4 regions of the Citrobacter rodentium NBRC 105723 genome follow, and region 2 is predicted to be linked to each of the others. Evidence: predicted binding sites of a transcription regulator. Region 2 holds the regulator's gene; each other region holds the start of a gene.

Region 1 (2,206 bases), 1.7 Mb from region 2:
TTTTCTCGAGCGCTTTGTTGATGTAGCCAGCGTCGTGAGAAGTGATGGTAGAAGCAACAGAGGTGTCAAAGTCAACAGGCGCGTGAGTGCGGTTTTCCTGTTTAACGCCTTCCATTACGCTGTCCCACAGAGTTGTGGTTGCTTCAGTAGCGCCAGCCAGGAAGGACTCGTCACCCTCATACGGAGTGTAGTTTTTCTGGATGAAGTCACGGACGTTTACTTCATTCTGCCAGTCACCTTTGGTAAAACCTTCCCAGGCTGTGGCTAACTTTTCATTAAGCTCGGACATGTAACACCTACCTTCTTAAGTGGATTTTTTATTTACTGCGCAGTGCAAACATCAGGATTAGTGATGATCGTTGCCGCGCAGATAAATGACCCAGTATGTCAACCCAACCAGTAAACCGCCGCCGATAATGTTACCGATCGTAACCGGAATCAGGTTATCAGTGATGAAGCTCATCACGGTCAGGTGAGAAAAATTTTCCGGAGTGGAACCGACTGCGGTCCAGAATTCCGGCGTAGCGAAATCACGGACAACAATACCCATCGGAATCATAAACATGTTTGCGATACTGTGCTCAAAACCGCTGGCGACAAACATGGCGACCGGTAAAACCATGATGAACGCTTTATCCATCAGGCTGCGGCCAGAGTAGCTCATCCATACGGCCAGGCACACCATCAGGTTAGCGAGGATACCGAGACAGACGGCTTCAATAAAAGTATGGTGCATTTTGTGGTCGGCGGTTTGCAGGACGTTAAGCCCCCACTGGCCGTTGGCGGTCATATACTCGCCGGAAAGCCACATTAATAGCACAAAGAGCAGACAACCTACCAGGTTGCCGAAATAGACGTTAAGCCAGTTTTTGGCTAACTGACCCCAGGTAATGCGGCCGCTGGCTTTGGCAACGACAATCAGAACGGTTGAGGTAAAGAGATCCGCGCCGCAGATCACGCACAGAATCAGCCCCAGAGAGAAGCAGATGCCGCCAACCAGTTTCGCCATACCAAAGGGCATCGTTCCCGTGCCGGTCGTCGCAGTGATATAGAAAACAAAGGCGATTGAAATGAATACACCGGCGGTAATCGCCAGGTAGAAAGTCTTAAGCGGATGCTTCGTTGCTTTATAGACGCCTGCCTCTTCGGCCACTTTGGCCATCGCAGCAGGGAGTAAAAGATCAAAAGGGTTGTCAGCTTTCACACTAACTCTCTCTTTATTAAGTCGGCGACGAGATACTAACAAAGCATTATAGATGAGAAATTGATACAGATCATATCTCGCCTGGCTTATAGGCCCGCAATACGCATGGTTTTTATGCGATTTCGGCGTAATTTACTGATTATTTTGATAAAAATAAATTTTAATTTTTAGCAAATGAGTTGAAAATTTTCCTTCATGCCTGGAACGGTTAGTTAATTAATATGGAGTAATCAACAAATAAAGTAACAAATTAACGATATTCACCGTAATAACAATTACCAATATTTAACCTTGTCATTACATCTATTTTTGTCTGCGCAAAAATAAGTGAAACGGGGCACTAAAAGCGCCCCGTAATATAGCCCAGACAATTATTTACGCCTACAGTCAGTACGTTAATTGTCTTTATTTTGACCAGAATGCCGCTTTGGCGCGCTGGAGCTTTTCATACGCTTTCAGCAGCGACTGATGTGCGGCGAATGCCTGGAGATCGCTGTCCACCGGCTGCAGGCCGTAGAAGGGCGCTTCACCGCTTAACGCCGCGCTTGCCGCTTCTACCGCATCCGCGCCGTACATCCGCACAAAGGCGTTCAGATACTGCAGCGGTTCACGTTCTTCTTCCTGTGAAAGCAGCAGCAACGTTTGCAGGCAACGGTAATAGTTCGCACGCTCCGGCGTAAAGACGGAGGTGTTGAATTCCATCGTCCACTCGGTCCAGATCAGCGCCTGTTCCTGATCGCCGCCCGCCAGCGCCAGCATCGCTTTCAGTTCGCCAATGCGCAGGGTATACCAGCCGTTATCCTGACCGGTCGCCAGCCCCAGCAGTTCACGCACGCGGGTAAAGTCGTCAAATCCTTCTTCATCCAGCTGCTCAATAAGGTTGAGATAATCTTCTTTATCCCAGCTGCTGCCCGGCAGTGAAAGCAGGGTTTCACGCAGATGGCTGCCCATGCTGTTATTCGCAAGCCACAAATCTTCGGCAGGATAAATATCAGACATCCC
Region 2 (2,206 bases):
CGGTGGTACAGAATATCATCCGCCAGCACCCGCAGGCGCGCGGCGACGGTTTGCGCATTCCAGCGAATCACCTGCTCCGCATGGCTGCGTTCCACCAGCTTTTGCACCTCTTCCGGCTGGTGCAGGCTGACCGAGATATGCTCCTGCAAATCCAGCGCCTCCTGAAAGGCGCGCAGCATCCGCTTGTAATCATTATTGCGATGCGCCGACAGCATGTGCATCTGCTGATAGCACTGGGTGATCAGGTCAACCGCTTTCTGCTGGCGCGCCAGTAGCGGGGGCAGGGCTTTTTCCGGATCGGCGTGCTGAGTCAGCATACTGTATTTGGCTTCGCAGTAGTCTGCCAGTTCACGATACAGCAGGCTCAGCGACTCGCGCAGCGGCTGTTCGCGCCACAGCCAGAACCAGAACCAGTTAAACAGCCCGTACCATAGCGTGCCCAGCGCATAGATCAGCAGCGGCTCCCAGACCGGCATATTCCCCGCCAGACTGAGGGTAAAAATCGCGGCGATCAGCGACGCGGGAAGCAGGCGGGCGTGGAGCGAACTGATTTCCGCGGTGACGCCGAGGATAAGCGTCAGGACAGTCAGAATGAGCGGCAGCGGCACCGTGCGGGCCAGCAGCAGCTGCATGATCAGACTACAACCGGCGAACAGCGACGCGCCGATTATCAGGCGTTTGAAGAAGCGTTTGTGCGGCGTATCAAGCCCGGCAATATTGCAGCAGGCGGGAACGAGGGAAAAAAGCAGGCCCAGATGGAGCTGGTCGATCAGCAGGCCGACGGCCACGGGCAAACACAGCACCAGCGTCTGACGGAGTGCGTAGTTGATCTCCGGGTGATAAATCAGTCTGCGCCACATCGGTAAAACAAAAACGGCGCGCTACCGGGGTAACGCGCCGTTTCCGACGGGATTAACGCGTGCCGTAAACGACGATGGTCTTACCGTGCGCGGAGATCAGGTTTTGATCTTCCAGCATCTTCAGAATACGACCAACGGTTTCGCGGGAGCAGCCAACGATCTGACCAATCTCCTGGCGCGTGATTTTGATCTGCATACCATCCGGGTGGGTCATGGCATCCGGCTGTTTCGCCAGATTCAGCAGCGTCTGGGCGATACGCCCGGTCACGTCAAGGAAAGCCAGATTGCCGACTTTTTCTGAGGTGACCTGCAGGCGGCGGGCCATCTGGGAAGAGAGGCGCATCAGAATATCCGGGTTGACCTGGATCAGCTGACGGAACTTCTTGTAGGAAATTTCCGCCACTTCACATGCTGTTTTAGCTCGTACCCATGCGCTACGTTCCTGGCCTTCTTCAAACAGGCCCAGTTCGCCAATAAAATCACCCTGATTCAGATAAGAAAGGATCATTTCTTTCCCTTCCTCATCTTTAATCAACACTGCTACCGAGCCTTTCACGATGTAATACAACGTTTCCGCTTTTTCACCCTGGTGAATCAGCGTGCTCTTCGACGGGTACTTATGAATGTGGCAATGAGACAAGAACCATTCGAGAGTCGGGTCTGTTTGCGGTTTGCCAAGCACCATGCGCGATTATCCTCTGTTATAAGCTGTCTCCAGAGCCAGAAAACACCGCTGTCTCTGGGGTTGCAAAAATGTGCTTCCCGCTTCCCGGGAAGAGGCTGTCAATAACGGCAGCAGCCTTTAATATGAAATCCTGTGCATACACAGTACGTCAACGCACCGTAGCATCTCGTCTGTTTTAGCATAGCTTTAGCTGTGTGTCTCCTGGTGTCTCGCTTCAGCATGACGCAGGTCGCCTTCCGTTGCGAGATTTGTCGCGGGCGCGTAATCTGTGGGGAAAATTGCAACATTGGAGTTACGAGATATGCAAGCGCGTGTTAAATGGGTTGAAGGGTTAACCTTCCTCGGCGAGTCGGCTTCCGGGCACCAGATCCTGATGGACGGCAACTCAGGCGATAAGGCCCCCAGCCCGATGGAAATGGTGTTAATGGCCGCTGGCGGTTGCAGCGCCATTGACGTGGTTTCCATTCTGCAAAAAGGCCGTCAGGATGTGACCAACTGCGAAGTGAAGCTGACCTCTGAACGTCGCGAAGAAGCGCCGCGTCTGTTCACCCATATCAATCTGCATTTCATCGTTACGGGTAATGACCTGAAAGATGCCGCAGTGGCGCGGGCGGTCGATCTCTCCGCGGAGAAGTATTGCTCGGTGGCGCTGATGCTGGAA
Region 3 (2,206 bases), 2.2 Mb from region 2:
GGCTATATGCCGATTGACGGAATGCCCGCGATGATCCTCGGAATGGGCAAATACAAACTTGCCGAATTCTGGATTTTCTCGGTGCCAATGTACTTCATCCGTATTCTGGCGTTATGCTTCGCGGCGATAACGATCTTTCCGATGTGACGCACCTGGCACATCACGACCGCAAACCAGGGCAATCATTGTTCACGGGCCCGGCCAGGCGTGGCCGGGTTAATCCAGCAGCACCTTGCCCTGTAAATAGGTTCTCGCCATCCCGCTCATCAGCACCCGTTCGCCCCGCCATTCGCAGCGCACATCGCCGCCGCGGGCGGAGACCTGGCGGGCAAGCATCCGGGTTTTATTCAGCTTCGCGCCCCAGAACGGGATCAGCATAGTGTGCGCCGAGCCGGTAACCGGATCTTCCCACACCGCCTCGCCGGGCGAGAAAAAGCGGCTGACAAAGTCGTACTCTCCGTCGCCCGCAGCGGTCACCGATACCTTATGTTCGCCGGGGATCATGGCATTGATATCCGGCGCGAGCGCTTCAACCTGCTCGCGCGTCGCCAGTTCAATCACCCAGGCACGGCCTTTACGGGCGCTGAGCCAGCGATCGATACCCAGCGCGCTGAGCATCTCCTGCGGCGGCGTTTGCGCATCGGTGGCGCAGGCAGGAAAGTCCAGCGTCAGCCAGTCATCGTGACGCGAAACGCTCAACGTCCCGGAGAGCGTGTCGAAATGAATGCGTTCATCAGGATAGCCGAGATGGTGAAAGATGACGTGCGCGCTGGCCAGCGTGGCATGGCCGCATAAATTCACCTCATTACGGGTGGTAAACCAGCGCAGCGCAAATCCCCCTGGCTGGCGGACAACGAAAGCAGTTTCCGACTGATTATGCTGCTGCGCCATCTTTTGCAACGTCTCGTCCGGTAACCACGCGTCAAGCAGACACACTGCCGCCGCGTTACCGCCGAATGCGCGATCGCTGAACGCATCAACCATATAAAAATCAATCTCTTTCATGCCCGTGCCCCGTCTGGTTATCTTTCTCAGCACGTTGACACAAATCTCAGGCGGCAACAAGCTTTTACGCAATGAGGTGTGACGTTGTCACAATTTGCGATAAAAATGAGATCTGAATCACAAAACGGTTGTCTTTTCGCCAGCAAACGTTTTAACATCGTCTCCTCACCTTTTCGCAACAGACCCGAATCCTTTTTATGACAACAAACACTGTTTCCCGCAAAATCGCGTGGCTACGGGTAGTTACGCTTGCGATCGCGGCGTTTATTTTCAATACCACGGAATTTGTCCCGGTCGGCCTGCTGTCTGATATCGCGCAGAGCTTTAATATGCAGACCGCGCAGGTCGGGATCATGCTGACGATTTATGCCTGGGTGGTGGCGCTGATGTCGCTGCCGTTTATGCTGCTGACCAGTCAGGTTGAAAGGCGCAAGCTGCTGATCGGCCTGTTCGTCCTGTTTATCGCCAGCCATGTGCTCTCTTTCCTCGCATGGAACTTTACCGTGCTGGTGATCAGCCGCATCGGCATTGCTTTCGCCCATGCGGTTTTCTGGTCGATCACCGCCTCGCTGGCAATCCGCCTGGCCCCTGCCGGAAAGCGCGCGCAGGCGCTGAGTCTGATTGCTACCGGTACGGCGCTGGCGATGGTGCTTGGTCTGCCGATTGGCCGCCTTGTCGGACAGTATTTCGGCTGGCGCACCACCTTCTTCGCTATCGGTATGGGCGCGTTGATTACCCTGGTCTGCCTGATCAAACTGCTGCCAAAGCTGCCGAGCGAACACTCTGGTTCGCTGAAAAGCCTGCCGCTATTGTTCCGCCGCCCGGCGCTGATGAGCATCTATTTACTGACGGTCATCGTGGTCACCGCGCACTACACCGCCTACAGCTATATTGAGCCGTTTGTGCAGACGGTCGCCGGGCTGAGCGCCAGTTTCGCCACCGTTCTGCTGCTGGTGCTGGGAGGCGCGGGCATCCTCGGTAGCATCGTCTTTGGTAAGCTTGGCAATCAGCACGCCTCGGCGCTGATCTGCATCGCCATTATGCTGCTGACGGCCTGTCTGGTATTGCTGATGCCAGCCGCCAACAGCGAAACGCATCTCGCCGTTCTTAGCCTCTTCTGGGGAATTGCCATTATGATGATTGGCCTGGGGATGCAGGTAAAAGTGCTGGCTATCGCCCCCGACGCCACGGACGTGGCGAT
Region 4 (2,206 bases), 280 kb from region 2:
ATACCGACAACCAGCTCCGATGCCGGGCAGGTTTCGCGCTGGCGCTGATTGAGTTTCGCCAGATGGCGCTCAGCCACCTGCAAAATATCATCCACCATCGAGCGGAAACCGACGTGCTTCTCATCCTGCAGACTGACAATGCTGGCGCTCTCCAGCGGTATGCCCTGTACGTCGTCGGTGCCTTCCAGCAGACGCTCCGGCTGGAGCTTTTCGCAGCCGAGGCCGATGACCATGACTTCGCCGCCGAAATTCGGGTTCAGCGAAAGGTTATGAATTGTGCGAATCGGCACTACCGCCGCCGGCGCGTTGATCGCCACGCCGCAGCCGTACAGGTGATTCAGACCGACGACGCCGTCGACGTTGGGGTATTTTGGCAGCAGGTCACGCTCAATGATCTTCACCACGTAATCGACCACGCCCGCCACGCAATGCACGCTGGTGGTAATACCGAGCAGGTTCTTGGTGCCCACGCTGCCGTCGGCGTTGCGGTAGCCTTCAAAGGTATAACCCTCCAGCGGTGGCAGCGGTTCCGGCACTTTGGTCGCCAGCGGCAGAGTGTGCAGCGGCGGCGCTTTCGGTAACTCGACCAGCGATTCGTCAATCCAGCTGCCGCGCGGAATATCGCGGACGGCATAGCCAATTACCTCGCCATAGCGAACGATTTCGCCCAGCGCAGGGATGTCGACCAGCGCTACCTTATGCCCCTGCGGAATATGTTCAACCAGCTCCAGTCCGTCCGGGAAACGCGTCCCGGCTTTCAGGCCCTGGTCATTAACAATAATCGCCACATTATCGCTGTCGTGAACCTTAATATAAAATGCCGTCGGCGATTCCTGTCTGATTTCGATATTGGCCATTGCTCGGTATTCTCCAGCCTGCTGAGGATATTAATTTAATTCATTAAGTGAATTTGAAAAATAAAAAGGCATTAATGAAATAAGGATGTCAGGAGTTCAAAAATATGAATGTGATCGAGATCACTGGCTACGGCTCACGCCCCGCCAGCAGCCGGGGTAAAGCGTAAATCTGTGCATCAGCGCCCAGCATTATGTGCAGATGCTCAAAATAATATTTAACGCCAGCGTGTTTAATGAGCGTTTGCACAATGCCTAATGCACGGTGGCTGATTATACTGAACCACGAACTTTTTGCCTCTGAATTGTTATTTAATAATGGGCGTGGTCATTATTAAATAACAAAAGGTTTGTTTAAATACCGGGCGATAAAATGCCCATGAAGACGAATGAGGAAAAAGAAGAGGATTCATGCCCGGTATTTCATTCTGTCGATGCCCGTCGCAGGCAGAGGGATCCCGACCTCATCGGCGCGAAAACACGCTCTATAACGGTTAAGTGACAAGGTAAACGTGATGAACAACACTATTTTCCCCAACAAATTCAAGGCGGCGCTGGCTGCGCATCAGGTTCAGATTGGCTGCTGGTCGGCGCTGGCAAGCCCAATCAGCACCGAAGTGCTCGGACTGGCAGGCTTCGACTGGCTGGTGCTGGATGGCGAACATGCGCCAAACGATGTCTCGACCTTTATTCCACAGCTGATGGCCCTGAAAGGCAGCGCCAGCGCGCCGGTCGTGCGCGTGCCGACCAACGAGCCGGTGATTATCAAGCGCCTGCTGGATATTGGCTTTTATAACTTCCTGATCCCGTTTGTCGAAACGGAAGAAGAGGCGGTGAACGCCGTGGCCTCCACCCGCTATCCGCCGGAAGGCATTCGCGGCGTCTCTGTCTCCCACCGCGCCAATATGTTCGGGACGGTGCCGGATTACTTCGCGCAGTCGAATAAGAACATCACCATCATCGTGCAGATCGAAAGCCAGCAGGGCGTTGATAACGTGGACGCTATCGCGGCGACTGAAGGCGTTGACGGCATTTTTGTCGGCCCAAGCGATCTGGCTGCCGCGCTGGGCCACCTCGGCAACGCTTCGCATCCTGACGTGCAGAAAGCCATTCAGCACATCTTCAGCCGTGCGAAAGCGCACGGCAAACCGTGCGGCATTCTGGCGCCGGTGGAAGCGGACGCGCGTCGCTATCTCGAATGGGGCGCCACCTTTGTGGCCGTTGGCAGCGACCTGGGCGTGTTCCGTTCCGCCACGCAGAAACTGGCTGACTCCTTTAAAAAATAACCACCACCGCAAACAAGAGAGAAAATTGATATGACTATGAAAGTTGGTTTTATTGGCCTTGGCATC

What was found. The regulator CRP, encoded in region 2, controls carbon source genes, mostly activating them, when cyclic AMP is high. The targets are predictions, from matches to a motif close to ATGTGANNNNNNTCACAT.
Region 1: the regulator CRP is predicted to act here: its motif matches at 1,263-1,280, upstream of focA (formate transporter FocA).
Region 3: the regulator CRP is predicted to act here: its motif matches at 1,111-1,128, upstream of K7R23_RS18895 (sugar transporter).
Region 4: the regulator CRP is predicted to act here: its motif matches at 966-983, upstream of garD (galactarate dehydratase).

What each region holds. Positions count from the first base shown of each region.
Region 1 covers NZ_CP082833.1:4,525,980-4,528,185, reverse strand. The annotation lists gene pflB (formate C-acetyltransferase) at 1-289, opposite strand, end outside; gene focA (formate transporter FocA) at 347-1,204, opposite strand; gene ycaO (30S ribosomal protein S12 methylthiotransferase accessory factor YcaO) at 1,610-2,206, opposite strand, start outside.
Region 2 covers NZ_CP082833.1:889,733-891,938, reverse strand. The annotation lists gene K7R23_RS04250 (YccS/YhfK family putative transporter) at 1-860, opposite strand, end outside; gene crp (cAMP-activated global transcriptional regulator CRP) at 913-1,545, opposite strand; gene K7R23_RS04240 (OsmC family protein) at 1,847-2,206, shown strand, end outside.
Region 3 covers NZ_CP082833.1:3,989,049-3,991,254, forward strand. The annotation lists gene K7R23_RS18885 (SLC13 family permease) at 1-147, shown strand, start outside; gene K7R23_RS18890 (PhzF family phenazine biosynthesis protein) at 217-1,005, opposite strand; gene K7R23_RS18895 (sugar transporter) at 1,203-2,206, shown strand, end outside.
Region 4 covers NZ_CP082833.1:605,759-607,964, reverse strand. The annotation lists gene garD (galactarate dehydratase) at 1-857, opposite strand, end outside; gene garL (2-dehydro-3-deoxyglucarate aldolase) at 1,370-2,140, shown strand; gene garR (2-hydroxy-3-oxopropionate reductase) at 2,171-2,206, shown strand, end outside.